One region of the Paenibacillus odorifer genome, then DNA from elsewhere that is predicted to be linked to it. Evidence: riboswitches for the same ligand, from Rfam matches in the RefSeq annotation. Region 1 holds a riboswitch; each other region holds the start of a gene.
The links. A riboswitch is a leader RNA that binds a small molecule or an ion and turns the genes downstream of it on or off. The one in region 1 is predicted to bind cyclic di-GMP.
Positions count from the first base shown of each region.

Region 2: it holds a riboswitch for cyclic di-GMP, as region 1 does, so the genes downstream of both, PODO_RS30840 (anti-repressor SinI family protein) here and PODO_RS20270 (thiamine pyrophosphate-binding protein) in region 1, are expected to answer to the same signal.
Region 3: it holds a riboswitch for cyclic di-GMP, as region 1 does, so the genes downstream of both, PODO_RS30860 (choice-of-anchor A family protein) here and PODO_RS20270 (thiamine pyrophosphate-binding protein) in region 1, are expected to answer to the same signal.
Region 4: it holds a riboswitch for cyclic di-GMP, as region 1 does, so the genes downstream of both, PODO_RS29020 (NPCBM/NEW2 domain-containing protein) here and PODO_RS20270 (thiamine pyrophosphate-binding protein) in region 1, are expected to answer to the same signal.

Region 1 is NZ_CP009428.1:4,633,923-4,641,603, reverse strand. It holds gene PODO_RS20300 (ATP-binding protein) at 1-233, shown strand, start outside; gene glpK (glycerol kinase GlpK) at 352-1,845, shown strand; gene PODO_RS20290 (helix-hairpin-helix domain-containing protein) at 1,860-2,075, shown strand; gene PODO_RS20285 (ketoacyl-ACP synthase III) at 2,152-3,144, opposite strand; gene PODO_RS20280 (hypothetical protein) at 3,199-3,654, opposite strand; gene PODO_RS20275 (carboxymuconolactone decarboxylase family protein) at 3,757-4,125, opposite strand; gene PODO_RS20270 (thiamine pyrophosphate-binding protein) at 4,136-5,776, opposite strand; cyclic di-GMP riboswitch class I at 5,932-6,028, opposite strand; gene PODO_RS31745 (methyl-accepting chemotaxis protein) at 6,203-7,453, opposite strand; gene PODO_RS20260 (helix-turn-helix transcriptional regulator) at 7,575-7,681, opposite strand, start outside.
Region 2 is NZ_CP009428.1:426,144-433,824, reverse strand. It holds gene PODO_RS01895 (MDR family MFS transporter) at 1-255, shown strand, start outside; gene PODO_RS01890 (PadR family transcriptional regulator) at 261-827, shown strand; gene PODO_RS01885 (hypothetical protein) at 917-1,132, shown strand; gene PODO_RS01880 (aldo/keto reductase) at 1,185-2,162, shown strand; gene PODO_RS01875 (hypothetical protein) at 2,542-3,717, shown strand; gene sipW (signal peptidase I SipW) at 3,719-4,309, shown strand; gene PODO_RS01865 (TasA family protein) at 4,400-5,008, shown strand; gene PODO_RS01860 (helix-turn-helix domain-containing protein) at 5,178-5,507, shown strand; gene PODO_RS30840 (anti-repressor SinI family protein) at 5,615-5,770, opposite strand; cyclic di-GMP riboswitch class I at 5,798-5,882, opposite strand; gene PODO_RS01855 (2-oxoglutarate dehydrogenase E1 component) at 6,353-7,681, shown strand, end outside.
Region 3 is NZ_CP009428.1:546,584-554,264, reverse strand. It holds gene PODO_RS02410 (ATP-binding cassette domain-containing protein) at 1-73, opposite strand, end outside; gene PODO_RS02405 (ATP-binding cassette domain-containing protein) at 64-918, opposite strand; gene PODO_RS02400 (Gx transporter family protein) at 948-1,505, opposite strand; gene PODO_RS02395 (NusG domain II-containing protein) at 1,489-1,878, opposite strand; gene PODO_RS02390 (alpha/beta hydrolase) at 2,698-3,633, opposite strand; gene PODO_RS30860 (choice-of-anchor A family protein) at 3,781-5,838, opposite strand; cyclic di-GMP riboswitch class I at 5,947-6,037, opposite strand; gene PODO_RS02375 (YhjD family protein) at 6,430-6,927, shown strand; gene PODO_RS02370 (ASCH domain-containing protein) at 7,125-7,538, opposite strand.
Region 4 is NZ_CP009428.1:6,646,437-6,654,117, reverse strand. It holds gene PODO_RS29055 (SDR family oxidoreductase) at 1-71, shown strand, start outside; gene PODO_RS29050 (alpha/beta fold hydrolase) at 499-1,293, shown strand; gene PODO_RS29045 (sensor domain-containing diguanylate cyclase) at 1,332-2,321, shown strand; gene PODO_RS29040 (leucine-rich repeat domain-containing protein) at 2,337-3,188, opposite strand; gene PODO_RS29035 (Crp/Fnr family transcriptional regulator) at 3,324-4,007, shown strand; gene PODO_RS29030 (EAL domain-containing protein) at 4,063-5,046, shown strand; gene PODO_RS29025 (hypothetical protein) at 5,157-5,729, shown strand; cyclic di-GMP riboswitch class I at 5,887-5,973, shown strand; gene PODO_RS29020 (NPCBM/NEW2 domain-containing protein) at 6,232-7,681, shown strand, end outside.

The sequences.
Region 1 (7,681 bases):
AGATTAAAATTCAGGATGAAGGGGTGGGAATTCCACCAGAGGATCTGCCGTATATATTCGACCGCTTCTACAAAGCTGATAAGGCGCGTGTACGGGGAGAATCAGGTGGAACAGGACTTGGGCTTGCGATTGTTAAAAATATTGTAGAGTCGCATCACGGGACCATCTCCGCTTCAAGCAAACTAGGCGAAAGTACAACCTTTACGCTAAGACTTCCTGTCGAAAAACAGTAATTCCAAACACAATGTGTGATAGCGCCTCTGACAGCAGAGGTGCTTTTTGTTGAAACAAACACATTAATCTTGTTCATCGTGGAACATATCTTGTAGGTTTTGCTTGGGAGGGCATAGAATGATTTTATCTTTAGACCAAGGTACTACCAGCTCACGAGCCATATTGTTCGATACGGAGGCTAAATGGGTCTCACAAGGTCAATATGATGTTAAGCAATCCTTCCCCCATCCAGGCTGGGTAGAGCATGACCCTGAGCAAATCTGGGAGTCACAGCTCGCAGCGGCAAGAGACGCGATTGCGCGGGGTGGCATAGCGGTTGAGGAGATCTCTGCCATCGGAATAACCAATCAGAGAGAAACGGCTTTAATCTGGGATAAAACAACGGGCAAACCGATATACCCTGCGATCGTGTGGCAGGACAGGCGTACTGCAGAGCAATGTGAAGAACTTAAAAGTAAAGGGCTGGAGCAAGTTATTGCGAGCAAGACGGGCCTTGTTGTAGATGCTTATTTCTCAGCTACCAAAATCTCCTGGATACTGGATCACGTGGATGGTGCCCGAGAGCGGGCGAATCGAGGGGAGCTTCTGGCAGGTACGATCGACAGCTGGCTAATTTGGAGACTTACTTGCGGAGCTGTACATGCGACTGATGTTACCAATGCCTCACGTACGATGCTGTTCAATCTTCATGAACGGTGCTGGGATGAAGAGCTAATGCAAGAGCTTCGTATTCCGCGTACCATTCTGCCAGAAGTAAGAATGTCTGGCGGCGAATTTGGAATAGCAGACAAACAGTGGTTTGGGGCGGATATTCCAATTCGCTCTGTACTTGGAGATCAACAGGCTGCATTGTTTGGACATACTTGTCTAGAACCCGGCAGTGCCAAAAACACCTATGGTACAGGCTGCTTTATTCTAATGAACACAGGCACAGAAGCTGTAGCCTCCAGTCATGGCTTGTTGACCACTGTAGCTTGGGGTATGGGAGATGAACTCTATTATGCTCTCGAGGGCAGTGTGTTCGTGGCCGGAGCGGCCGTTCAGTGGCTGCAGGAGGGGCTTGGTCTTATAGAGGAGCCATCAGGCTCAGAAGATAAAGCACGGGAAGTAGAGGACAGTGAAGGGGTTATCGTTGTGCCTGCGTTTACCGGACTGGGGGCACCCTATTGGGATATGTATGCCCGTGGAGCCATATTTGGCCTTACTAGAGGCACTACCTCAGGACATCTGGTACGAGCTACATTGGAGTCCTTAGCCTTTCAATCTAGAGATGTAATAGGAGCTATGGAAAAAGACGCAGGCATGCCATTGACCGGCCTTCGTGTGGATGGCGGAGCTGTGCGTAACGATTTGCTGATGCAATTCCAGTCTGATATCCTGGGCAGTGAGGTTACTAGAACCACATATGCGGAGACAACAGCGCTAGGTGCAGCGCTTCTGGCCGGATTAACGTCCGGAGTCTGGACACGTGCCCAGCTAGAGAGCTTCAACAAGGCTGAGTGGGTCTTCTCGCCTGAGATGGGTATAACTGAGCGGGAAGGTCGTTACAACGCCTGGAAGGACGCTGTAGCGCGTACCATGGGTTGGGAGAAGCATGAAGGATATCAGTGATAAAGGGGCTGTATATGTCTATGATTAACGGAACCGAATCTGATCTGCCGGGCGGACTATCTAAGCCGGCGCTTCGAGCCCTGCATGGGGCTGGATATGTTCAGCTTCAACAATTCAGCAAGCTTACGGAGGCAGAGCTTCTGCAGCTACATGGATTGGGGCCAAAGGCGATCGTTCTACTGCGGAGTGCTCTTGCGGAAAAGGGGCTCACCTTTGCAAGTAAGTCCTGATGTTGCGTTCATATTTATAACAAAAAGCGACAAGCTTAGGTGAATCCCTAGCTTGCCGCTTTTTGTTATATAGCTCCTAATATTCAATAACAAATGCTACATTTTGCCAACCGGCGCCCACTGTCCAGAACAGGACTTTATCACCACGTTCGATCTTTCCAGTAGTTACAGCTTTATGTAGAGCAATAAATGGGCTGCTGGTAGAGGTATATCCGAATTCATCCCCTATGTATACCGCTACATTGCGATCAATACCGACTTTCTCACACATCTCTAAGATATTAGGCAATGAAAACTGTGAGAAGCAGGCTGCTTTAATGGCTTCAGGCGCGATATTGTTGTTAGATAGTAGAGTACGAATAGACTCAGAAGCAGCATCTATGCAAATGGAATCATCAAAAGGAATAAACTTCACATTAAACTCTCCAGCCGCTACACCTTGTTTACCCAGTTTAGCCAGGCCTGCGCACGGGAACTTGGATTTATCGCAAACACAAGGATCCGTTTGGTAGATAGAGTCAATGAAACCGACTACATCCTCAGCTTGTTCAAGAATGACTGCCGCCGCTGCATCACCGAAGTTAGCGTAGTAGACTGGATCATTCTTATCGGCATGAGGGGTAACATAATCGGAGCCGATTACCAACGCTCGTTTAATCCTAGGATTCGCTTGCATCTGACGGCTAACCTGTTCCACTGAAGCCGTCATACCCGCACAATTAGCATTGCTGTCAATGCAGATCGTATGGGATGCGCCTTTGATCAAACGGTGAATCATTAATGAGTTGGTAGGAAAGATATACTCAGGAGTTTGACTTGCATAGGCAATAAGGTCGATATCGGCACCTGTGAGACCACTTTTCTCCAGAACATTCCGGGCAGCCTCAAAAGCCATCGTAAGGGAATTCTCCTCCGCATCCTTAATACTATACCGTGCATTACGACCTAATGCGGATAATAGACCTCTAATATCAATGCCTCTTTCGTCAAAATGCTTAATGAAAAAGTCGTTACCAACTATATTGCTGGGATGATAGATATCAATGCCTTTAATACGAATTCCGGTCATAATACGCCTCCAGGAAAGCAGTAAAATGTGGCCTACATATTAAGATTAAAAGATCTAGACTGTAACCGCAGAAATGATCTCGATGTTATCGAGTCCAGCTTTACGGCCAAGACGGGAAAGCTGCATTTTGAGGATCGGGTTATTTTCTAGCGTTAGATTTACTTTTACAAAACCATCATTCTTAAACATTACAAAGCAGCTTTCTAAAAGTGGTACCACATCTGGTGCAGTTACATTTAGCTTTCTGCAGTCGATTTTTAGTTCATAGTCAGCTGGAGTAATTGGATTGATAGTTTGTTGATAAGCTTGAATAGATTTTAGACCATCTTCTTCAGAAAATGTTCCATCCAACTCAATGTTAATAACCTTATTTGCAGTGTCTGTCTTCAAAACGAAACTTCCCATGCCTAAATCTCTCCCATAGATTGAATTTGTCCAAAACAGTTCGACTGCAATATCCAGCCCTTTATATATCCACTTAGCTGTTTTATAAAAGTCAAAATTCGACACTATACAGCAAGTATTGGGATATTCCGACTCTATTATAGGCATATTTTTCAAGTGCATGCAATAATAAAGTCGAATTTTGTATATTGTTGTCGAACTGTTGGGTTATTGGATTTCTTCTATGGTTGCAAGCAGGATATTAAAAGCTGTGATGATTCTAGGTGCCCCTATAACGGGTACTAAGTGTAATAGAATGCCTTTAAGCTGTTCTACGGTGACTCCAACACGAAGGGCCATAACATAATGAACACCCAGCTGTTCGAATTGACCCATTGAAATTAAAGATGAAATGACTGCGATTTCCTTCCAGTCAGGGGCTATAGTATTACGTTGAAAAATATCGCCATAGGCATTCCCCATAATAAATTCAGCCAAGTCAGGGAAGTGGTCTTTAATTGGAGCTAGTGCTTTTGCGCCATAGTCTCCTGATAGATTCGTGAAGTGGTTGAGACCACTGTTGATATTTTCCTTCATGGTTAGCCTCCTAGTTTAGGTTCAAAGTACGGTGTGCAGTCGGAGGGACTTCATCACGGTCTGTTAGTAGTTCAATAACGGCAACATGGTTTAGAGCTACCGCATCTTTAATTGCAGCTGTGAATTCATCCGCAGTCTCACATTTGTAGCCTTTAGCACCTAGAGATTCAGCGAATTTCACGGCGTCCATTGGTACTTCATATAGAGTTCCATCGATACGACCTGTGGTTTTCTCCATACCCTTAAGAGCCATATCTAGTTGCTTATTATTGACCACGATAAAGATGACAGGGATATCTTTGCAGACAGCGGTGTTAATCTCAGTGCCGAGCATCATGAAACAACCATCACCTGTAATGCAGAGGACAGTTTCTTCAGGAGCTGCAACTTTTGCACCAATAGCCATGCCGATCGAATTACCCATGCAAGCAAAATAAGCATCAAAAACAAAGCTGCCCGGTTTCTTAACCTTGTACCATTTTGCAGCGTGGAATCCATGGCTTCCATCATCAACGAAAATTGAATTATTATAAGGGATCAAATCACTTAAAGTGCTCATTACTGAAGCCAGTGAAAGATTCTTGAGGGTTGGAAGCTCTTCTGAATAATCAGCATCGGCCAAAGCCTCGCGTTTGGTGATTGTGCTTGGGTCAATATGATTTAGGCAGTGCACCAAATTATCGCGCAGGTCCCCAGTGACCGGTATCGTTTTGGACAATAGGATTTTTCCGACAAAGCTTGGATCAATATCAAATTGAATTAAAGTTGCTGGATGATTCTCCCGTTTAAGATTACAGATGGTCATATCACTTAAACGTGATCCAAGCACTATAAACAGATCGCTTTTATTCAATAAATCATCCCCGTGGGTCGAACCGCCAACGCCAATAGGACCATGATAGAGCGGGTGATCCCAGACTATAGCCCCTTTTCCACCAGGAGATGTTACTACAGGAATATTAAAAGTTTCTGCGAGTTGAACAAGCTCTTTATGTGCTCCGGAGCGGTTAATTCCTTTACCCGCAATAATCAAAGGATTCTTAGCAGCTTGAATAGCATCGATGACTCTATCGATATTAGCTTGACTAATTAGAGACTCTCTTTCTGGGATTACAATATTGCATTCTTCCAATACTTCAGTTTGTACATCAAAAGGAATACAAAGATGAACAGGACCCCGTTTGGCCAGGGCCACAGAAATCGCATGATTAAAAATAGTACCAAAGTGATCCCCACGTTCAACCAATTTACTGAACAAGGTGGCAGGTCTGAACATATCAGCTAAATCAGCCAGAAAAGAGGTGGAGTCCTGACATTGAGGAATTCCAAGCTCTGTAATGGATTGGTGGCCAGTAATAAACAGGACAGGTAGGTTGTTAGCTTTCGCATGAGCTGCTGCTGTGAGCAGGTTAGTTCCACCAGGACCAGAAGTACCAAATGCTACGCCTAGGTTACCCGTTTTCAGCGCATACCCTGCTGCTTCGAATCCGGAGCTTGCTTCATGTCTGCCGGGAATAAATTCAATACCGTAATCGACCATCTTTAGAACTATTGGACAAATCGATTTGCCAATGATCCCAAAAGAATGGGTGACTCCTAGGTTACGTAGTGCTTCCGCCATGTAATCTGCGACTGTCTTCAAAAGAAACACCTCACAAGTTTTTTGATATATATTAGTTATTAATCTACCGAATAGATACGATAGATCAATATACTCAAAAAGTAAAAACCTGTGCTCTATAGTAAGCACAGGTTGGTGGCATAAGGCGCCGCTAAGACTGAACAATAGTTCAGCCGTCCTGGTTCCTCTGCAACCTGGCAATCATGGCCTCAAACGAAAAAATGAGGCTGTAGATCCATGGTTTTGCGTCATCCTCTTTCGAGGATTTTGCCAATATTAATTTATAGTTGATAAGAATAATTTTCCTTTACAATATATTCCTCATTAATTTTTGTCAACATAATCCGCTAAAAAAACTCGAAATTTGACGAAAGTCTTGTCCAAGAGATGAAGTTTTGCCTCGCGAAAAAAACTGCCACCTAAGACTCAGCTTAGGTGGCAGTTGATAGTTTTGAACTAGAATTTAAAGATATGAATGGTTTTTTGCAGATTAAATACGGCCTGGGTCATTTTTTCCGTTTCTTCTGCAACAGACTGCAGGGCATTAATCTGTTCATTCATAGCCGCCGATACCTCTTCAGTGCCTGCAGCGGTTTCTTCGGTGATTGCTGAGATATTCTCAATTGCACTGGAAATTTTCAAGGCACTTTCTAGCATAAGATCACTCTCCGCAGAGAATGAAGAGATTTGCTCGGTAATGTACTGCACGCTTTGTACAATTTGTGCGAAAATATGGGCAGATTGAGTGATCATTTCATTCTGAACCTGCACAACCTCTTCATTGATGGCGATATTATCGATGGCTTGTTTAATATCTGACTCAATGCTGCGGACCAAACCGAATACTTCTTTTGTGGAAGCCGTAGATTCCTCAGCAAGCTTGCGAACCTCTTGAGCGACAACGGCAAAACCCCGACCATGCTCTCCGGCACGAGCAGCTTCGATGGAGGCATTGAGTGACAGCAGGTTGGTCTGCTCAGCGATCTCTGTGATGGTCTTGGTGATCATCGTAATCCCGCGGGCATTTTGTGAGAGAGCTTCAATAGTATCAGCCACTTTTTGTGTAGCCTCTATGTTTTTACGCATGCCTTCAGCCTGTGTATCTACGGATTGGCGCCCTTGCTCAACAAGTTCTAAGGTATGTATTGAACGTCTGTTCATTTCTTTGGTGGAGTTCGTATAATTGGATACTTTGGTCTCAATGTCTTTAATGGATTCTGTCATATCAGCGATATCCGTAGATATTTCATTTGCACCAAGAGCGAGCTCGGTAGAAGAAGAGGCTACTTGTGCCATAACAATTTTCAGGTTCTGGTTCTTATCTTCGATTCCGCGGCTTGCATCCATTACTTGACGGGTGATCTGCGATGCATCGGTCAGAATCTTCTTGAGCTTATCAATCATTGTGTTAAAGGAGCGGCTTACGTCACCCATTGAACCATTTTCGTCCGCTCTGCTAGTGAAATCCCCCTTCGAAATACTGTGAGATACATTAGCAATATCATCAAAAGATGATGTAAGCGTTCTCTCCACGAAGCGAGCAACAGGTAAAGTCAGACCTGCAAGAACAACTACTAGTATAATTCCTACGAGAAATTGACCTAGAATCATTAACGTAACTAAGACAGGAATAGCAAACAGTGCGGCAACGAGGTAACATCCGGCAACAATTCTTTGTTTTAACGGAAGTTTGTGCATCCAGCTCATTGGTAAAATGTCCCCCTTATTAAATTTTATGTAATGGTGTTATTATAGGGGATTTATAGGTCATTGGTCTATAGAGAAGTGTCATAAATCTTCTTTAAGTAGTAGATATTTAGAATTCATGTCAAAATTCCTCATATATTGTGGAAATTGTTTTAATAGCAGACTTTACCATCCCTACTAGTTCGGTAGGAGCTAAAACAATAACTGAAGGAGAAAAAGAGAGTACGA
Region 2 (7,681 bases), 2.6 Mb from region 1:
AGCGATGCTTTTGGCGGTAGTGAACAGTCAGCAGCCTTCGGAGATCCACGCGCTGCGTTAACACCTGAAGCAAGAGCGAAGATCCCTGCTGAAATATTAGAGAAAATATCAAGTGCGTTATCCACCTCTATTGCACAAACCTTTATGTGGGCTTTGATTCCTGCAGTGCTCGGTCTAGTCTTTGTACTGCTCATGCCAAAAGACCGTCTTACCATTCCTGCTAAAGCTGTTCAGGCGTCAGAGGGCAAAAGGTAACCATTATGTCCATGAAATTAGCCATTTTAGGTTTACTGCTGGAGCGGAACATGCATCCCTATGAAATCACATTAGTGATGAAGGAACGTTCCATGGACCGGATCACCAAGCTGCAGATGGGATCACTCTATTATGCTGTGGATAAGCTTGCACAAGATGGTTATATAGAAGCTTTAGAGGTCATCCGCAGCAGTGATCGGCCGGACAAAACGATCTATGCCATAACAGAGCAAGGTAAAGCTTTATTCGAACAGCTTATCCTGCAACAAATTAAGAAAAACGAACCCTTCTATCATCCGATGTATATGGCGCTTGCTATGTCCCGTCATATCGATCAGAGCAAGGTTGAGAAGCTGCTCGAGGAACGCCTACGGGAAACAGAACATCAGGTTAATCTGGCTTATCAGGTATACGAGGAACACATCTCCATCGTGCCTCGTTCTGCCCTGCATCTAATGTACGGTACATATGAGCACACCCTGACTGAGCTAAAATGGCTGCAGCGCCTATACGATGATGTTGTAGCACGCAAGCTAAAAGACATAGGGACACCGTTGAATTTAGAGGCCTAATGGCCTCTTTTTCTGTTTAAGGGAGTCAAAATACGTTTATTAACGAGCACAATATCCATTAAATCTCAAAGGAAGACGAGGCGGTAAAAATGACCCAAGAAAAACATCAGCTGAATAGTGGCAAACGGGATCACCCGGAACAATATCCAACAGAGAAAGAAAGTCTATTTGATCTTCATGAAAGTGAGCAGAATGTAGACCCGATTCCGATGGAAGATTTGACACTGGAAAAGCAAGAGGAAAAGAATAAAGAGGAGACCAAACACCGCTCTTCCAGCGACAAAAAATACCATACGGGCTTCTGAGAGTGTACAATAACTACAAGTACGCAATCATATTTTCCAAGGAGGAATCACATTGTTGAAAGCGTTACCTTTAAACAAGCGCGGGATTCCCGCAAGCCGCATTGCTTTAGGCTGCATGGGACTAGGCGGTGACTGGGACCATGAGCCGATTACTGCGGAGAATGTTAAACAAGGGCATGAAGCGGTCGATGCCGCACTTTCCATCGGCATCAACATGTTTGATCATGCAGATATTTACACTCGTGGCAAGGCGGAGAAGGTATTCGGTCAGATTTTTAAGGATCGTCCAGGACTACGTGAAGAAATTATAATTCAATCTAAATGTGGAATTAAGCTAATGGAGCCTGGGGACAGCACTAATACGTTTGATTTCTCTGGCCAACATATTCTGAACAGCGTGGATGGAATATTGTCACGACTTGGGACCGAATACATTGATATTCTTCTATTGCATAGACCCGATCCCTTAATGGATCCTGAGGAAGTAGCCTCCGCATTACATCAACTGAAGGCCGCTGGTAAGGTTCGCCATTTCGGGGTTTCCAATATGAGCGCCGCTCAGATCAAGCTGCTGCAGACTTATTGCGATGAACCTTTTATCGTAAACCAGCTGCATATGAGCTTGGCTAAGATCAGCTGGGTGGATGCTGGAATCAGTGTAAATCGTGAACCCTGGAAGGATATCATCTTTCCTGAGGGAACCCTTGAACATTGTCGAATGGAGAACATTCAGCTTCAAGCCTGGGGGCCACTCGCCCAAGGTCTATTTAGCGGGCGTTCATTAGAGGATCAACCGGAGAATATCGTCCAAACAGCAGCTATGGTCCAACAGCTTGCAGATGAAAAAGGAACAACACCCGAAGCCATTGTATTGGCTTGGCTAATGACACATCCAGCTGCCATTCAGCCTGTTATTGGAACTGTGAATCCGAAGCGTATTACTGCCTGTGCCGATGCGGACAAGCTGGAGCTTAGCCGTAAGGAATGGTACGACCTGTATGTTAGTTCACGTGGTTCAAAACTTCCGTAACATATACATTTATATTCTCAACTTCATTACTCCACTTATACCCGGCTCGCGTTTTTACTGCGAGCCGGGTATTTTTTTGCGAATCACCCTAAAAGATCGTTCTTTATTGCGAATATATTTAGTAATCGAGCGATAAATAGAGTTATTCAGAGATAAATTATCATTTTTGTTCTTTATAGAGTACAAATGCGCGTTATTGGCAGTTTTCTTTTTGTTTTATTCCATGTATGATTCATTACAGAAGTTGTTCTTAATAAAGAACGATAATAACGAACCAAAGAAACAGACATTGAGGGGAGGTATTCCTCTGAGACCCAGATCAGCAAGGAGAAGACCTAGAAGAAACAGGAAAATTGGTTTACGTATACTGCAATCAGGAATGGCTGTCTCCGTCTTATTTCTATATACCTCGCAGCAAGTTGGTGGTACCTATGGAGGCTTTGGAGCTGCTGCGCAAACCACTAGCACGATTAGCTTTTGCGAAGTATTTCCGAATTCGATCAAGGCACTGCTTACAGAGTTCAAAGAGCATGTTAATCGAGCGCTCACTTTAAAAGAATCACTACAACCCTTTTCCTCATCAGCTAACTACTCGGACGTTTCGGGAATAGAAGGGATGTCGCTGGAAGAGCTTGATGTCGCTGCACAAGAGATTTCTTCGCAAATAGCGGCGCTTCAATCCCAAATAGATAGCGTTAACGAGCAACTGGCGGCTAACAGCCAAATTTGGAATCAAATCCACAATGAGCTAAGTGCAGCAGCAGCCTTACTCTTCCAGATAGGAGGATATATGACTTCTCTAGATTCAAACTGTCTAGAAATCAAGGATGAGCAATTTTTCAGAGATTTACAAAGCAGCCTGAATCAAAGCGGTGTGATCTCGGAATCCTTGAATGCTTCCTTAAATGGAGTTATTAGTTACCTAACCTCCATACACGATGTCGGTCTTCCATTCGCTTCGGTAGTTACCAGTGATGTTTATGGACAACTTGAATTACGCGAAGGAGAGTTCCCACAGCCGCTGCCATTCCTGATTACCTTCACTCAACCAGATGGCGTGATCTCTAGCGACCTCACCTCCACTTATGAAGCTCTAAATACCGAATTGACTAACCTTAAAGAATCGGCAACCTCAGGTATCACTACCCTTCAAGATAAACTCCAAATGATCAGTCAGACTCGCGAGCAAAAACTAGAAGAGCTTGAAAAAGCTCGGCTAGAAGAAGAGCAAGCAAAGAAAGAAGAAGAAGCGAAGAAGGAAGAAGAACGTTTGGCTGAGGAGAAAAAGCAACAAGAAGCCGAGGATAAAGCGAAAGCTGAGGCAACCCCTCCAACGTCAGGTGAAGCTGCTCCGGAAGCCCCAAATAAAGAACAACCTGAAGCCCCAGCCACTGACCCGGTTAAGCCGGAAATTGGTGAAGAGCTCACAATTCCAAAAGATGTTCCTCAGCAAGAGGCTCCACAAGAGACGCCAAAGGCGGAAGACAGTACGACTACCCCGCCGGTAGCAACCCAAGCTCCTTCGGACCCTCAACCTGAGAAAGGTGGAGAATAAGATGCGAATTAAAAAAATTATCAATAATACCTTATCGAGCTTAATGCTTGTGATCTTTATTCTGCTGGTGGCAGCCGTAGTGTTATCCAAGGCCTCCGGTGGTGAACCTGCTTTCTTCGGATATGAGATCAAAACCGTACTCTCAGGATCGATGGAACCAGGAATTCAGACAGGCTCAATTGTCGCATTAAAACCCGGAGGGGATATGAATCGTTTCAAACCAGGCGATGTCATCACCTTTAGGAACGAAGATAATCTGCTCATTACTCACCGGATTGTAGAAGCGACCGTCAATAACGCTACTGGTGAAGCTGTTTATCGCACTAAAGGCGATAACAACGACGCACCCGACATGAACCCAACCAGTTCTGCGAATGTTGTAGCTCAGTATACCGGGGTCACTGTACCCTATGTCGGTTACGCTATGAATTTCGCGGTTTCCAAAGCTGGAAGTGTAGTCCTCATGATCGTGCCTGGCTTGATGCTTCTGCTCTATGCTCTGTATACCTCTTGGAAGGCTGTAGCTGCATTAGAAAAGAAAAATACTGCCCTACTGCCAGCCTCACCGTCCCCAACAGAAACACAGCCCTAAGTTGATTGTCCACTTCCGCTTACGAACCGGAAGATACAATATATAAATTTTATAAAAAATTCAAACACAAATTTGAGGAGGAATTTTATTATGGGTATCAAGAAAACATTGGGTCTTGGCGTAGCATCTGCAGCACTGGGTTTATCATTAATCGGCGGAGGAACCTTCGCATACTTTAGCGACACTGCGCAAAGCACAGCTACATTCGCAGCGGGTACACTCGATCTGAACTCCGACCCTTCTGTCATCGTTAATATTCCTAACCTGAAACCAGGTGATACTGTAACTAAATCCTTCAAATTGAAAAACGATGGTTCGCTCGATATCGGATCTATCATTCTGAATACATCGACTCAAATCACGGATGCTAAAGGAGATAACTACTTGGATTTAGCCGAGTTCATTAAAGTTAAATTCCTTAGAAATAATGATAAAGGGGTACCTATCGTCTCTCCTGAAAATGTAGTTTATGAGACTACACTTGCTGCTTTAAAAAGTCAGCATCCGGATCTCGTAAAAAATACAGGTTGGGATCAACTCTTTACCGAAGCATCCGGTATTAAAGCCGGTACCAATGACAGCTTCTCCGTCCAATTCGAATTTGTGGAAAATAACCAAGATCAAAATATTTTCCAAGGCGATAGCTTAACACTGACTTGGGATTTCGTAGCTAAACAAGGTGCGAAAAAAGACTACTAAGATCAATAAAGTAATTTAATAAAATACTCGAAGAGCAGCAGATCCTGAATCCGGCCACGGATAAGCAGATTGCTGCTCTTCTCTTTACAATAAACTTTGTCCGATTTATTGATATTTGCTATACTAATAACAAAAATTACGGAGGGGCGTCAGCATAGTGCCACAGAATATGGGCCAACGTATCCAGCAGCTCCGCCTAGACAAGGGTTTCTCCCTATCTGAGCTTGCGGACAGAGCAGATGTGGCTAAGTCGTATCTTAGCAACGTGGAGAGAAACATCCAATCCAATCCATCCATCCAGTTTATCGAAAAGATCGCTGACGCGCTTCAGGTATCCATTCATGCCCTACTCTATGGAGAACCAAATGATGCAGAGGAATCACATTTAGATTCGGAATGGTTCCGATTGGTGCAGGAAGCTATGGACTCAGGCATTAGCAAACGCGAATTCAAAGAATTTCTGGACTATCAGAAATGGAAGCTCGATCAAAAGGATTAATACTTCCTACTAATCTGGTACGATCCTCTCTTCTACTAAATCATATCGAAAAAGGACACAGCGAAGAACCGCTGTGCCCTTTTTCGATATGTAACCCCTCTAATGTATTACTGCACGATCTGCACAGTTTTCTCATGAAAGAACTGGCGGATTTCATCTGCCTTAATGCCAGCCTTCTTAGCTGCTAATAATAAATGTACCCACTCTTGATCCAGATCAATAAACTGCTGTTCTCTGTTGCTACCCTGGTTGGACTTTTCCAAAAAATCTCCCCCTAAGATTTTACGTCCCCAGGCAATCCGGCTGTCATAGTATCTCTACCTTAGACCCGCGACTTTGTGCCCCTGCCTTTCGGCAAGTTTACCTTTTACTGGACCCTTTTCACGAAAGGATCTGCTTAAAAAACTATAAAATTACTATCTGCAATAACATTATACAAAAAGAAAGCGGAAAAGTGTGTCGATTCCTGGTTACTTTCTATTTTAAAAACGAAAAATAAAAGATTTTTTTTCAAAGATCTTGTCCGATTATCACGATACTCGTCCGTTACATAAAATAAATTGTACTAGCAAAATAAATATTTACTGACCTAATAGTTAAAAATAAGGATAATAGAATCATTTTAATAGGCCTTTAGAATGGGTAATGAGAAGAAACACCCTTCTTTTCATTAGAACAAGCTAACCTATACCATTTTGCGAACGTATTGGACGAAAGAATGAATTGATTACAGTGGCTGAAAGTAGCACAATAAGATGAGAAATGAAACCGCAATCATCACAGCTCCAGTAAGCGTTGACACAAAATGTCACGTATGGAGTTCATCCGTTAAGGAGGATGTATTCATGGCAGCCAAAGAGCCCTATAACGAATCCATTTGGAGTAAGTATTACGGACCCAATTTAGGCTACATTCAAGAAAGATATGAACAGTTTGTGAAAGATCCCTCCACCGTAGAAAATAATTATCGCGAGCTTTTTACAAATTCGGGACCCCCTCCCCTAACTCCGGATAGCGAACCGGCTCCTCAGCCGCGCATCTCGGGAGACACCGAATGGCTTAGAAAAGCAGTAAGAGCTTCCAAGCTAATCGCCAATATTCGTATATATGGCCATATGGCCGCTGAAATTGATCCGCTGGTACGCGATCAGAATCCCATGGCAAAATATCTTGAGCCTGAAACCTATGGGCTGACCCGCGAAGACCTGATTGCACTGCCTGCCACGCTTATATGGGAAAATGCGCCGAATGATGTGCATACCGGGTGGGATGCCGTGCAACGTATGCGTCAGGCATACACCAAGACTATCGCCTATGAATTCGGGCATGTGCATGAAGAAAAAGAACTGCAATGGCTAAATAGACAGGCAGAATCCACCAGCTCACCAGCACCCCTGAATAATACAGAACGCAAAGAGCTCCTGAACCGCCTGATTCAGGTAGAGCAATTTGAAACCTTCCTCCACAAGACTTTTGTAGGTCAGAAGCGTTTCAGTCTTGAAGGCAATGATGCTCTTGTGCCGATGTTAGACGAAATCGTACGCGCTGCTGCACATGACGGTGCAGAGCATATTTTGATGGGCATGGCGCATCGCGGTCGCCTCAACGTTCTTGCACATATTTTGGGCAAACCTTATGATATCATATTTTCAGAGTTTCATCATTCTCCGAACAAGGAGCTTTTCCCTTCCGAAGGCTCCACAGGCATTAACTATGGCTGGACAGGTGATGTGAAATACCATCTCGGTGCAGACCGTGCTGTCCGTGAAGGAGAAACCGTACGCACAAGAATAACACTAGCGAATAACCCAAGTCACTTGGAATTCGTCAATCCTGTCGTGGAAGGTTTCACTCGTGCCGCACAAGAAGATCGGAGCACTGCAGGACTGCCGAAGATTGATACCAGTAAAGCTATGGCGGTGCTGATGCATGGTGATGCTGCTTTTCCAGGTGAAGGAATTGTTGCAGAAACGCTTAATATCGGCAAACTTCAAGGTTATCAAAATGGTGGGACGATCCATATCATTGTTAATAACCGAATTGGTTTTACGACTGAAAGTGAAGATTCCCGTTCTACGCATTATGCGAGTGACATCGCCAAAGGGTATGAAATCCCGATAGTCCATGTCAACGCTGATGACCCAGAGGCCTGCGTAGCAGCCGTACGTTTAGCT
Region 3 (7,681 bases), 2.7 Mb from region 1:
CCCGGAGCGCCGTCAGCTTCCAGAGGCTTCGGTCAGCGTAGGTGTAACTTACTTGCTGTAATTCTATGGCCATAACGTGTCTATAAGCTCCTTTTCACTGATCGGAACATCCACATGAATACCCTGGTTCTGCAGCTCGCGTGCAAGGCGCCAAGGATAAGGTTCACGCAGATGGCATTTTTCCAGAAGCTCCTCGTTCCGGAACAACTCCGCCGGTGTAACATCTGCAGCCAAACTACCTCCATGCAGCGCAAGCACCCGATCCGATGCCAAAATCTCATCTGCATCATGCGTAATCATGAGGATCGTGTACTTCCCTTCTGCCCGCATATCCTGCAGAATGCCGAGAAGGTCATTTCTGCTTCCTTCATCCAACATAGAAGAGGCCTCGTCAAAAATGACGATGCCTGGTTCCATAGCAAGAATGGAAGCGATAGCAACACGCTGCTTTTGGCCTCCCGACAGCTCACCCGGATGCTTGGACAACAGATGATTTATTCCTAGTCTTGTCGTATAGGAGTGCAAACGTTCAGCCATCTCTTCGTACGGCAAACAAAGCCCTTCCAGGCCGAATAGGATATCTTCCTCTACAGTGGCTCCAATAAACTGATTATCTGGATTTTGGAACACCATTCCGATACATTGCCGAATGCTTCCGATCGTTTCCTCACTAAGCAGCATGCCACTAACCTCAATCTCACCAGCCCCCTTAGGCAGCAGAGCATTAAGCAGCTTGACCAACGTAGACTTCCCGCAGCCATTAGGACCAACCAAGCTGACCCATTGTCCTTGTGAGATAGATAACGTTATATTTTGAAGAATCGGATGCTCGGGATCATAGCCAAACGATACCCCATCCAGAGAGATGACCGCTTGTCCTTCTCCCTCTAAGTCTTGACCTTCGTATGATTCATTCATGTTAGTCATCCTTCCGCTGATGTGACTAATCAGTCCAAAAATTCTTCAAACAGCGATATTTTTGACAATGACGCCACCAAATAACGGACTGCATAGCCCACGGCAATTCCTGTTACTACCCCAGTGATCAGCAGCATGGGAAGATAATAAAAAATACTAAGTGATGCAAATACCATAGAAGCTGCCAGCAGCTGACCGATATTATGTGCAATCCCACCAGCTATACTAATTCCGATCAAGCTTATACTCTTACCTTTGCCACTAATCAGCATCAGCACAAACATAACAACAAAGCTAAAAAGTGAACCAAATAAACTAAACAGCAAGCTTGAGAAGGTACCTAGCAGAAATGCAGTAAGCAGTGTTTTGAGGATGACAAGCAGGAAAGCATCCCGTCCACGTAAAAAGTAAATACAAGTCAAAATCATAATGTTGGCCAGTCCGAGCTTAGCACCCGGCACCAGTCCCATCCCGGATAACGGAATCTGTGCCTCTATTAAACTTAACACTACTGCCACTGCGGCGAAAATCGCAATAATCACTGTTCTTTTTAAAGCTGTTGCAGATTCACTACTGGACATAGGCATCTATATCATCCTCCCCCGACGCACTGGTGATTTCGACTAATACTCTATGCGGTAGACAGACAATCGTCTGTTTGGGCAGGGTAATAAAACCAAAACCTAGGCAAACTTTATCAGCGCAATCGGCATCGTACATTTCAATCCCGTAATCATGCACCTTCAAAATGTTATAGCCGCGTTCCGTGCGGACCTCAATGGTTTGTTCTTCTTTTGTAAGCTTTACCGTTTTAAATAACTCACCGTCCACCGTTACATTGGCTATGAGATTTTTACCGGCCCCACCTTTGTCATCATTGTCCGAAAACCATCTCGGTACGAGAAAAGCGAGCGCAGCAATCAATACGATGGAAATCAGCCACACATCTGCGCGTTTCATAAAAATCTCCCTTATTTTTTAATTAAAATCCAGACTTATTAATTATAACGGTCTACCCTCAATCCTTCAATCAATGTTGGAGTTTATTGTCAGTTTTAGAGAGCTGTTCACAAAATAGGCACGCAAAATAACCCCAGCAGACACAAGCCCTTCGTCTCTGGCATTTTCAGTTGTAGTTTGTAGCGTTTGCAAAAATATCCAACTTACATTTTAGCCCATTTGCACCGAGATCGCCCATCTCCTCTGGTTTACTAGCTTTTCCGGAATAATTCACAATTAACCCAATTTAAGTTACTTTCAAAATCTAAGCGCTCCTTATCGAGGTTTGTTCCTCTCTAGAATCAAATAAACCTTATCTTGGAATTCATTATTATATTTGCCTTTTAAACAATAGTGTGTTATATTTATATGGTATTTGTTTTTCGATATATTGAATATCCCCACCAAGAAGATGTCAGGCCGACTATTATACACATCGGCATTTTGGACAAAGAGGCTTTATGTTTTCTTGCAGTACTCTTCCTTTTTATGAGATTAAATTCGAAATATAGCATTCCGATTCACACTGGCGCGGTCAATGGAGCCGCAAGGGCAAAAGAGAGGTAGGGCTTTTGTCGTATTGGAAGGATTATTCTCGCCACACGGCTGCTGGAAATAACAAGGAATCAAGACACCCGTTACTCACGAACGGCGGGGGATGAATATAACGAGAAAGCATGACGGTACGATCCTTATTCAAGGACTACGTCATGTGTGGAAAAATATAGGCGCCCGATAACCGCTACCTAGCGGATATCGGGCGCTGTCTACGTTCAGGACTTATTTTACATATCGGCTTACAAAAGCTGTTACTACATCTATATACCCCGCCTTATCCGTATCATAAGACAATCCATGCCCCGCTTGCGGCACTATGAGCCTCTCCTTTGGACTCTGGCATGCCTCATACAATTCATTCATCATAGCAAAAGGTACAAAGTTATCCGCATCCCCGTGAATAAAAAGAATCGGAACCTTCGCTTTCCGCACTTGTTTTAATGCAGAGGCTTCACCAAAACCATACCCCGCCTTCAAGCGGGTGATTAGACTTGCACTTTGAACGAAAGGGAAACTTGGCAAACGATACATGCGCCGTAGTTGGTAAGATAATTGTGCTTTTACTGAGGTATAAGCGCAGTCCGCAACAATAGCTTTTACCTGCGGCGGAAGATCTTCCCCTGAGGTCATTAGCACTGTAGCACCGCCCATAGAAACACCGTGAAGCACAATTTGAGCACTAGACCCAGTCTTTTTAATCATGTATTCAATCCATTGCAAATAATCTTTTCGTTCCGGCCAACCAAAACCAATGTAATCCCCTGCGCTATCTCCATGCCCCCTTGCATCGGGAATTAGGATGTTAAAGCCTAAGTTCTCGTAGTAGATTTTGGCGTACGCCCCCATATCCTTTGCTTTACCTGAATAACCGTGGGCTAGAATGGCTGTGCGTCCCGCAGCACGATTAGATTGGAGTAAGAAACCTCTTAGTTTAAGTCCATCTGCAGATACGATCTCAATATTCTCGAAGCTCTGGCGAGAGACCCAATCCTTCCCCTCCCCCCAAGAAGCTCCGGCAACCGGAGGATCAGCCTTCAGATTAGGATTATTACTTAGAAATACCTTTGGCGCTCGTTTAATAGCAATACCATAGAAGAAAAATCCCACATAGATTAGAATCCCTATGATGATTACAGCGCTAATAATGAACCATATCAATTCACCTTCGCCATCCCCTCTTCATTTCTTTTGCAACAAGAGTATACCATCTACTTAGAATGCACCAAACTATCGCAATCATGACATACAAATAGAGCCGCCATCAGGACACCCCCCGAAAGCGACTCTATGTTGCTCTACCGTTTATTATTTATTCTTTTTGGAGAACTTGGTTCTCATTAATAATCCGATAAGTGCAAAACCTAAACCTGCTACATAGTAAGGTGCAGGACTTGATTCACCCGTTTTTGGCAATTCCTTCACAGGCGGCTTACCTAATGGGATCGTATCGTCCACTACGATGATTTCATCAGGTGTTGGTGTTGGCGTTGGTGTCACTGCCGGTACCGGACCTAATGGGATCTCATCATCATCAACAAGTACTTCTGTGCTATTCGACGGTGTTGGTACTGGCGCTGGTGTCGGCGAAGCTACAGGCCCAAGCGGCACAGGATCTTCTGCAAGAACTATAGTGCCAATTACGGATGATGGCGTTGGTGTCGGGAACACCGAAGTCTCTGGTGTCGACGTTGGTGTTACCTCTGGAGTTGGTGTTACCTCTGGCGTTACCGTCGGTGTCGGTGTTGCTTCTGGTGTTGGCGTTGGTGTCGGCGTTGGCGTCACTGTCGGCGTTGGCGTCGGTGTTGGCGTCGGCGTTGGTGTCACTGTCGGCGTCGGTGTCACTGTTGGCGTCGGTGTTGGTGTCGGTGTCGGTGTCGGCGTCGGCGTCACTGTTGGCGTCGGCGTTGGTGTTGGTGTTGGCGTCGGCGTTGGTGTCACTGTCGGCGTCGGTGTTGGTGTCACTGTCGGCGTCGGTGTCACTGTTGGCGTCGGCGTTGGTATTGGCGTCGGTGTTGGTGTCGGTGTCGGTGTCGGTGTCGGCGTCGGCGTCACTGTTGGCGTCGGCGTTGGTGTTGGTGTTGGCGTCGGCGTTGGTGTCACTGTCGGCGTCGGTGTTGGTGTCACTGTCGGCGTCGGTGTCACTGTTGGCGTCGGCGTTGGTATTGGCGTCGGTGTTGGTGTCGGCGTCGGTGTCACTGTCGGCGTCGGTGTCGGTGTTGGTGTTGGCGTCGGTGTCGGCGTCACTGTTGGTGTTGACGTAGGCGTTGGCGTCGGTGTTGGCGTCACTGTCGGCGTTGGTGTCGGACATGGTGTTGGTGTTGGCGTCACTGTCGGCGTTGGCGTTGGTGTCACTGTTGGCGTTGGCGTTGGTGTCACTGTCGGCGTTGGCGTTGGTGTCACTGTCGGCGTTGGCGTTGGTGTCACTGTTGGCGTTGGCGTTGGTGTCACTGTTGGCGTTGGCGTTGGTGTCACTGTTGGCGTTGGTGTCGGCGTTGGTCCAGGTTCATCACCATCGTATGGATAGTGGTGAAATTCACCACCACCAGTCCCTTTGAGTGAAGCCGCCACTAAAGTACCGTTAATCTGACCATTAATAAAATCAACATGAGCATAGGGGGCAAGTATGCTTCCCATTACACCTATGCCTGCCATATCCAGATACGCAGCTTGGCTAAAGTTAAGCAAAATTTTCTTGCTGTTCAACACGTTATTAGGTAGAAATCCGAAGTTTTTCATTTTTACGTTAGAACCATCAATATTAATAATTGCTGTAGATCCTGAAGGAACATTTATTGTAATTCCATAGGTATTAGAGACGTTATCTCCTGGAACATTAAAAACATTGACCGCAGGATCTGTACCTGTCAGGGTAAGACTGCCATATTGGTACACTGTTGTTCCATTCGCCGGCAATGCTGCAAGTTCTGCTGATTTGTCCTTCAAAGACTGACCTACGGCTGAAAAGTCAATCGTACTCCCCTGTCTTTTTGTACCTCCCTTGAGGAGCGTTACATTCCCTGAAAAATCTCCCCCGTGCACGATATTCCCATAAACAGTACCTCCGTTGAAAGTAAGATTCCCTCCAACAACAAGTGTGTCAGTCAAGGAAACCTCAGCAGCGGTCAACCTATCTCCAACACTATAGTTGGTTAAGTTAACGTTACCTCCAGCAGCAAACCTTCCTTCCGTATCCGAAACCGTTGTTATATCCCCTAGAATAAACACGTTGTAGACCCCTGCAATTCCCAATGTAGAAGAACTACTAGCTCCAGCAACTCCAGCTCCTAATGAGGAAAGCCCACTACCTACCGTCAAAATCCCAGCTAATACAAGCGAGAGTAACGGTCTTATTCTTCTTTTCAAATGGCACACCTCCTAAAACTATGATTTATATTAATCAGAATAATTACCAGAAACTCTAAAGGACCTAACAACAAAAAAGACCGCCAAAAAGAAGTGGAATTCCCTTCTCATGGCAGTCGGACGGTCATTGTGCCTTTAAGACACTTTAGACTCCTGGACTTTGCGTCCCGCCCTTTCAGACGGTTTGCTATTATCATGACTATATATATGTATTACACTGCAAGTCCAGAACTGGTAGCCGAAGCATTCTCTCCAATAACCGTCTATGACTTTTAATACTTTTTGAATTAATAACAGTTTAGCGCCCGACACCCACAATTGTCAATCAATTCCTTTCGATGATTCCGCTCATTATTACCATACAAAAAAAAGCGCCTAAAGGCGCTTCGCATAAGGTTTTTCATTAAATTTTAAAGTAACTGTATATAGCCCAATATGGATATCCATAAGGGAACACTCAGAATTAAACCAAAAAACAATCCACGCTGGAGGCTGCCCTCTTTTTCCATCATAAATTCTCCTTTATGTACGTCCGATACATTAATTTTTATTATTACAATTTTAATATAATTTATTCTTCGTTATTTAGTTGTGAATTTAATCACATTGGATAAGCTGTTTAGAAATACCATTGATTATTTTTGGAATATCGGGGTAGAATACGAATATACGTTCCTATTAGAGGTGATGAGATTCATGCATAGAGCAGAAAGCAGGGACAACATGCTGGTGAAATCTTATTTATTGCTTCCGATGATTTTATCAGCTTTCGAACGGGACTCCGCCATTTTATCTACACACTTACGAACACCCGCCCCTTATCTGGAGGTGCTTGGAACAGCTGCTGCAGTAGCTACAACAGATCTAAGGGATGTTCGTGCAGAAATGAGAAGACGGGGAATCAAGGTGTATGAGCAAAACAGACTTAATACGGGAATTGAAGCCAAGTATATATGTCGTGGCTATCACGAACGAATGCTGCTGTTGAATGACATTGTTGCGGCTCAGGCTGCCATCCATATGCGCAGATACCTAGGGCTGGATATTTCCTCTTTTAAGAGTTACGAAGAACAGTATCAGATTAAATAAAGCTGTATAGAAGCCGCTCTACTCTCCCCCCAATCAATTAGTGAACAAAAAAATAGGCCTTACCATGGGAGTTGGCAAGACCTGAGAGAGATATACCACAAAACACTGGGGGGTGTTTGGTGTCTTCAATATATACCTCGAACCTGAAAAAAAGCTGATAGGCACATAAAAATTACATTAAAAATATCATTCGCCGTTCAGAAGTGATCCGAATGCTCCCACAAGCTTAGCCGACCTTTGGCTGGAATTGGATGGCGCAGTGAGTGAACCTCTTCAAGCTTCCAGGCAAAACGTCCTTCGCTATAGTCGCCAAAATCATATTCGTTCCCATTGATCCATTCCCTTAAATCCACCTCTGGAGTAACCACATAACATCCCGCGAGCTGACCTGTAGCAATAATAGCTCCTGTAGGCAAATTATTCGCTGTATAGCCATGTTTCGCCAATACTGCTTTGTACGGTTCCTGTTCACAAATCTTTTTGTCAATCCTCATTCCGGCATGGATGCCTAACTCGCCGCGGTAGGCTGTTCTCCATGAACGAGTTTCAAACTCTTTTTCACCAAGAGCAATTAAGGTCGCCCAAGGCTGCCGTATTGTTATACACCGCATGATATTTATCCCCTTTGTTTATGTTGGACGTTTGTCACGGATGCCACGGATCTCGATCTCGCGTTGTGTAATCTTGCTCTCCTTGACTTGATAAATAATCCCAACCGTTTGGTCGATACTCATTTCCATGATTGATCGCCTCT
Region 4 (7,681 bases), 2.0 Mb from region 1:
CTTCGGATGATTCCAGTTTTGTGAACGGAGCTATCATCGCTGCTGATGCGGGTTGGACTTCTGCATTCTAAATGTTGGTTGTCTACCTCTGCCTCAACAATTTATCCACGGAGTCTTAGGGACCCAGATGGCGTTATTCGCAAATTTTCAGCCTTTTGAGAAGCGATTCGGACTCCAGAGACGCTATTTCATATAAATCGGCCCATAATTGGTGTTTTCGCGCCAATAGCTGCAGTGGAGTCCGTTAGTAATCCAAATGTGTAATAATGGCGCATTTAAGGTCTGCTCGGTCCGCTAACCCATTTTTTCGGACAAAATGTGATCGGATTAAACGCAGAGGTACCCCAGCACGCTACCATTTTGCCAAATGATGACCCAAACGGGAGGCTACATAAAACTCCGCTAGAGATTAATCTAGCGGAGTTTTTTATACGCTTGATATTTCCAGGGGAACCCTGCAAAATAGAGAGAATGCTAACTATAGAGGAGTTATATGAAATGAACGATGTTATGGTGCGGAATCATGTAAAAGTCATTGGAGCAGGAGAAAAAACTATCCTTTTTGCGCATGGATTTGGGTGTGATCAAAGCATGTGGCAGTTTATTACGCCATCATTTGAGAAAAAGTATCGAATCGTTCTATTTGATTATGTAGGCTCAGGCCATTCAGATTTAAGCGCATATACATCGGATAAATATCATACTCTCCATGGTTATGTACAGGATGTACTAGATGTCATCGAAACATTTGAACTCAAGGATATTATTTTTATAGGCCATTCTATTAGCTCTATGATCGGTTTGCTTGCTTCAATCGAGCGGCCGGATTATTTTGATAAAATGATTATGATCGGACCTTCCCCACGTTATTTAAATGAGGGAGATGCTTATTTCGGGGGCTTTGAAAAAAGTGATATTACTGAGCTTCTGGATATGATGGAGATGAATTTCGCGGGCTGGGCTAGCTTTATGGCTCCACTTGCGATGAATAACCCTGACCCAATGTTGACTAAACAGCTGGAACGAAGTTTTATTTCGGCCGACCCTATTATCGCTAGAGAATTTGCGGAAGTTACATTTTTTTCGGATCATAGAGAAGATCTGCCTAAAGCGACAGTGCCTACACTCATATTGCAATGCTCGGATGATAGTATCGTTCCTATAGAAGTAGGAGAATATTTACATAGACACTTGAATAATAGTACGTTCCGGTTAATGGAGGCCAAGGGCCATTATCCGCATATTAGCCATCCACAGGAGACCATTACTTTGATTAATGAGTATCTTAGGTGAGATGGAGAAGATTATGGTGTTGAAAGGATATTTAGACAATGGATGACCGGTTAAAATATGCGCCGTGCGGATATGTTTCCATTACCCATGAAGGAATGATCCTCAATGTGAATCAAACCTTTTTGGATGGGATGGGATATCAGCAGGTTGATTTGGTAAATAAACATTTTGAATCTATCATGTCTACGGCGAACAAGCTTATTTTTCATTCATACTTCTATCCTTTTATCAATCTGAATGGACATGTAGAAGAGCTATTTATCAATTTGAAGGACAGCAAGGGACAAGCCGTCCCTTACTTGTTAAATGGTAGACGCCTCGAGTGTGAAGGTGTAGAGGTCATTGATTGTATTCTCGTACAGATGGGCAAACGTATTGATTATGAGCTAGAGTTACGATCTGCGAAGAAGCAAATAGAAGAGGCCTATTGGGAAAAAGATCAGGCGCTGGCAAAGCTCAAACAAATCCACCTTGAAATCGAGCAAAAGCAAGCTGAATTGCTGGAGATGAATGCCGTTTTAGTAGAGCTATCTACTACAGACAAGCTTACTGGATTAAAGAATAGAAGGTTCCTGCAAGAAAAGCTGGAAGAGCAGATTGCAGCGTATCACCGTGATCAGGCGCCTTTTTCATTATGTATTTTAGATATTGATCACTTTAAAAATGTGAATGATACCTACGGTCATCAGATGGGTGATTATGTCCTGGAGAAATTGGCGAGTATCCTGAAATCCCAATCTCGTAAAGAAGATATCGTAGCTAGGTATGGTGGTGAGGAGTTTATCCTTCTGCTGCCTAATATAGATTCATCGGATGCCAAGGCTATAGCGGACAATTTGCGGCAATTCATTGCCAGCTCCACTTGGGAGATTGGCAGGGTTACGGTAAGCGTCGGCATAGCTACTTTTGAAGCAACCGATACAGACATCACTCTTCTGGAAAAAGCTGACCATGCGCTTTACGCTTCGAAAGAACAGGGGAGAAATCGCGTTACGCATATTATGGATTTGAGTGAAAAGCTTCTTTAATCGGAGGCTTTTTTGTTATTTATAAACGATACATCCTCTTTGCTCTAATTGCTCTAATAATTCTGTTCTTCTTAAGCTGTGATTCCATCTTAAATCCAGTTTCTCTAATCGTCCAAGTTGTAGAATCGAATCCGGGATTTCTTGCAGATTATTATCTCTTAAATCAAGCTCAACAAGGCTGCTTAATTGACCTATTTCCTCAGGAAGCTGATTAAGTTTATTTTTTCTAAGGTTCAGTCTTCTTAACTTGCTTAAATTACCGATAGATGAAGGCAGCTTAGTGATTCGATTATCACTTAAATCAAGTATCCGAAGTTCTTCTATAGCACCCAAATGTTCTGGTAACATGACCAGTTGATTACCATAGAGATGGATCTCTCTTAGCCCTTTTATTTGTGTGATCGAATCAGGTAAACATTCTAGCTGATTATAATAAAGCCGCAATTCAATCAGACTGCTCATTTCGCCTATACGGGCAGGCAATTGCTTGAGATGATTATCTGTTACGTTCAGATACTTAAGTTTCTGGAGAATACAGAGCTGCTCCGGCAGCTGTTCGAACTGATTATTGCTTAGGTATAGAAAAGAATCCAACCCCTGCAATCCGCCAATGCTCTCCGGCAACACCTTCAGCCGATTATGGCCTAAATCCAGCATTCTTAGGTGAACTAAGCGACCGATGTTCTCGGATAACTGTTCGATTTCATTGCCCGCATAATTAAGTACCTCTAATTCGTCATGAAGGAAGAGCTGATCGGGAATCTCTTTAATATGATTGTTGTACATGCTCAGTTCTAGTAGCGGATTGCTCTCAAACACGACATCTGGCGTTTCAATAAGTCCTTTTCCGTCAAAATTATATTTCATGAATGGATCTCCTTTGTAATTTGTATTGGCATCAAGCCTATGTGACAACGTTACGATAGAATATAACAGGATGATGATTTATTATCAGTATGTTGGCATACAAAACTATGGAATGTGTTAGAAAGGAATAATGAGATGGAAGCTTCTTTTTGGACTGGCACTCGCTTTTTTCAAGGTTTACCCTCGGAGAAGATCGAGGCGGTCTCAGGATTATTCACTTATAAGGCATATTCTAAGGGGACCCTGGTGTTTGCAGAAACAGATCCGGGGGATTATGCCTACATTATCTATTCGGGGATTATAAGGGTGTACGCTACCACGAAAGGGAAAGAGCATACCGTAGATCTTTTTGGAAAAGGCGATTTCTTTGGCGATCTGGAAGTGATCCATCCCTCCAATATAAGAGTGCTGTCTGCGGTGGCTATGAATGATACTGTATTATTTGAGATTAAACATGAGCTTTTTAAGCAGATGCTTGCCGATTACCCGTTGATTAAGGAGCAATTGATGCTGCTGCAAATGGACCGTTTATTTTTATCGAATCGGTTATTACATGAAATGAAATTTCATGATGCGAGAGCGCGTGCGATATTTACGCTGAGAAGACTATACCAAAGATTTGGAGTAGAGGAGCAAGGCAAACAGAGGATTGATCTTCGATTGACCCATCAGCAGTTCGCGGATATGATCGGAACGTTAAGGGAGACGGCTACCCTTGTGCTTAAAGATCTGCAAGAGCAAAAGATTATTGAGATTCAACATCAGCAGATCACCGTGTTAGACGCGACATATTTACTGGAGTATACGGATTTCGATTGAGAAGAGCCGTTCCGGGATCTTTTTCAGAGAATCGATTATTAAAGGGGTTATGAATATGGCTTGTAATCATTGTGTAGTAAGAGAGCTGAATTTTCAAATCAAGCCTCATGGTGAGCTTAATCTTAGGGTTTTACCTGAGGTTATTCATCACTTGAGTAGAAGTAATACGATACATAAGTTAGAAGAAAATGTGATTACGATTAAGGAAGCTGAAGCGCGAGATCTTCTAGATTTCTGTAACGATCATATGGAGTCCGGGAAAATTGAATTTCGTATAGATGACCAAGCATGGAGACCTCTATCCGAGATGTCTACTGTAATGGATATGAAGTGGATTGATGAGGTTATCACTAAGGGTCTTGTTACTTGTTACTTCCAACCGATTGTGAACGTAAGGGAAGAGATTTTTGCATACGAGCTTTTATCGAGATTTAAAAAAGAAGATGGATCCCTTATCTATCCTAATGAGATCTTTGCGGCAGCACGGAATCGTGGGCGTTTATATGCTTTAGACCGGTTATGTAGAATGACTGCCGTAAAATATGCTGCGCCCTTAAATAAAAAAACGTTTATTAATTTTATCCCTACATCAATTTACGCTCCAGAGTTCTGCTTAAGATCAACGGTTGAATTGGCTAATCAATTAGGTGTCGATCCCTCTCTTTTTGTCTTTGAAGTTGTTGAAACGGAGAAAGTGGATGATCTCGCTCATTTGAAAGCTATTTTAACATATTACAAGGATCGGGGATTTGAATACGCTTTAGATGATGTTGGGGAAGGCTTCAGCACAATCGAGATGTTATTGGAGCTTAAACCTCATTACATGAAGTTAGATATGAAATATGTTCAAGGCGTGTCCAGTGATCCGAACAAACAGAAAATAGCTAAACAATTTTTAGAAAAGGCTTTAGAAATCCAATCTGTTCCTTTAGCAGAAGGTGTGGAGTTTAGAGAGGACTTTGAATGGCTTAAGCAGAGTGGTTATCAGTTGTTTCAGGGATATTTATTTGGAAAGCCTGATCCTATTCCCAAACAGTAATCCTAATGAGTATATATCGGTCCAGAGGATGAGATGAATTTCAGGTCAGAGTCTGAGTACAGCCAACCCCCGGGGTTGTATAATTTAGGTAATTTGAAAAGGGGGACGGGATGGATATGAAATGGCATCAATTTGTAACGCGCTGGGCGGATTCTAGGGGCTTTGATGGACGAGAAATTGATTATCAATGGCCTTCTCCCTCATTTCCGGTCATCAGTATTCGTAGTAATTTAGGGCGATACTCAGGTCAAAAGTATGGTCATGGAAGTAAACCCCGTGTAAAGACAGCCGTTGGTTTAATCGCTATTGGAGATGTAGCTGTCGGATTGATTTCCATAGGTGCGATAAGCGTGGGCGTACTTTCCTTAGGAGCAATATCACTGGGAATGTGGTTAGCGATCGGAGCAATAGCACTTAGCTGGCTTGGCTTCGCAGTGGGAGCGATTGCGATTGCAGGAGTGGCTGTAGGAGCGATCGCAATCGCGGAAAAAGCGTTGGGGGCCATCGCCATAGGGGATACGGCGTTTGGTGCGATAGCGATAGGCAGGATCGCTGGGGGTGCCATAGCTATCGGACAATGGGCATATGGTGTAATCGCAGTTGGCGAACATGGTTTCGGATTAATTCCCATCACGGGCGATGTGTGGAATTGGTTCCGGCGTTTGTTCGGATCGGGGAGTTAAGTAGACCTCCAGTCCTAAAGGATCCCATTCTCTTCCGGAATATTCGATAAATAATATCTATCACATAAGAAAAACTAATTGCAATTACCTATACTCATTTCATACCAATTAATCATGCGATCAGATCTAGGCTTATGTTACTCTTTGAATGTATTCGAAACTTCATAGGCAAACCTATGGAAATGTAGGGACGCAAAGCTATAGGGACTAAGGTTATCATAACTATTGTCAGCCAGCTGCCAAAGAGTGTGTAACGCTTTTTGTTAAAATATAAGAAAGTATAAGTTATACACCTATACTTAATATCTTATATTTCTCGCTTAAACGCTTACCGTCCTTATAAGGACGCCGAAGGCGTTTATGCTTGTTAAGGTTTAATAAAAATTAAGTCTTAATTTTTAGGCGACTTTATACGCAATCAAGCTACTCTTTTGGGGTAGTTTTTTTTGTGCCCATTTTTGGGCACTGGAGAGATTCATATGACATCTGGGGGTAAGAAGAGATGAAGAAAATGATTGCGATCGCTACATCGGCGGCCATGTTGGCCAGTTTTTCGAGTGAGGCAGGTTATGCTTTAGCAAGTGAGGCAAGCAAGGTAAAGGTAACAAAAACAGTCGCGCAAAGTAAGGTCAACTTATTAAGCAACGCTTCGGTTATTCCGTTTGAGCTGTACGGCAAGGATGTTCTAAATGCCTATAATGAGGTTTTTAGAATGAATCCAGCAAATATTAAAACCATCACAAATAACGGTGGCAACTACTCAGGCTCACCTATAGCTAAGGCTATGGATGGGGATATGAGCACGCATTGGGAGACTGGCAAACCGAATAGTTCAACGTTTACGAATGAGGTTGTGTTTGTTTTCAATGAGTCCGCTGAATTAAATAGAATGGTATATGCCGCTAGGCAATCCGGTGCTAAGGGTAAAGGCTTTGCTCAAGAATTTGATATCTATGGCTCCACTACAGATGCGGGCGATTTCACACTCGTGTCTTCTGGGGAATATACAGGCTCAACCGGTGATGTAGTGGAGATTCAGTTTGTACCTACGGCCTTTAAGAGACTTAAATTTGTCTACAAAAAAGCAAACCAGGATTGGGCGAGTGCAGCTGAGTTTTCTTTTTATAAAGAGGATAGTGTCTCTGCTAAAATGAAAAATTTATTTACAGATGATACCTTGAGCCAAGTTAGTACAGCCTTTGATACGGCAGAGAAATTAACAGCTTTAGAAAATGAAGTACAAGCACATCCACTGTATGCGCAGTTTAAAGAAGAGATAGAGAATGCAAAGATCCTTTTGGAGAACCATCAGGTAGAGGTAACAGCAGCCAAGGTTTCGAAGCTAAAAGGGTATGGTACAGCCTATGAAAATGCCTATAGCCAAGCTTATAGAATGCCAAATGCAAACGTATCAAAAGTAACGGTGAACGGTGGAAGCTACCCAGGTACGAAGCCTGAATATATGCTGGATGACCAGCCCACTACGCATTGGGAAACGAACAAAAACAATGATGCAAGCTTCACGAATGAAGTCGTGTTTGAACTAGCGCAAGCGGAAGTGCTGGACAGAGTGGCTTTTTTGGCTAGAGATAACCGCAAAGGATTCCCAGAGGCTTTTGAAATCTATGCATCAGAGACGAGTAAAGGAGAGACCTTCCAACTTGTATCTAGCGGAACCGCGATTAGTACCAATGATTTTCTGGAATTTAAATTCGAACCGACGAAGTTTAAAAGATTAAAATTTAAGTTCACAAAAGCTAATATTAACAGACCTTTTGCGGCTGAATTTAGATTTTATACAGAAGATAAAGTAAGCGAAGCTGTAAATGGTATTTTCACAGATGGAACGATGAGTGCGGTTGTGTCTGCTTATAATAACGTTGCAAAAATCAATGAATTGGAGGAAGCGGCAAAAGTACATCCGCTCTATCCAATCCTTAAAGATTCATTGG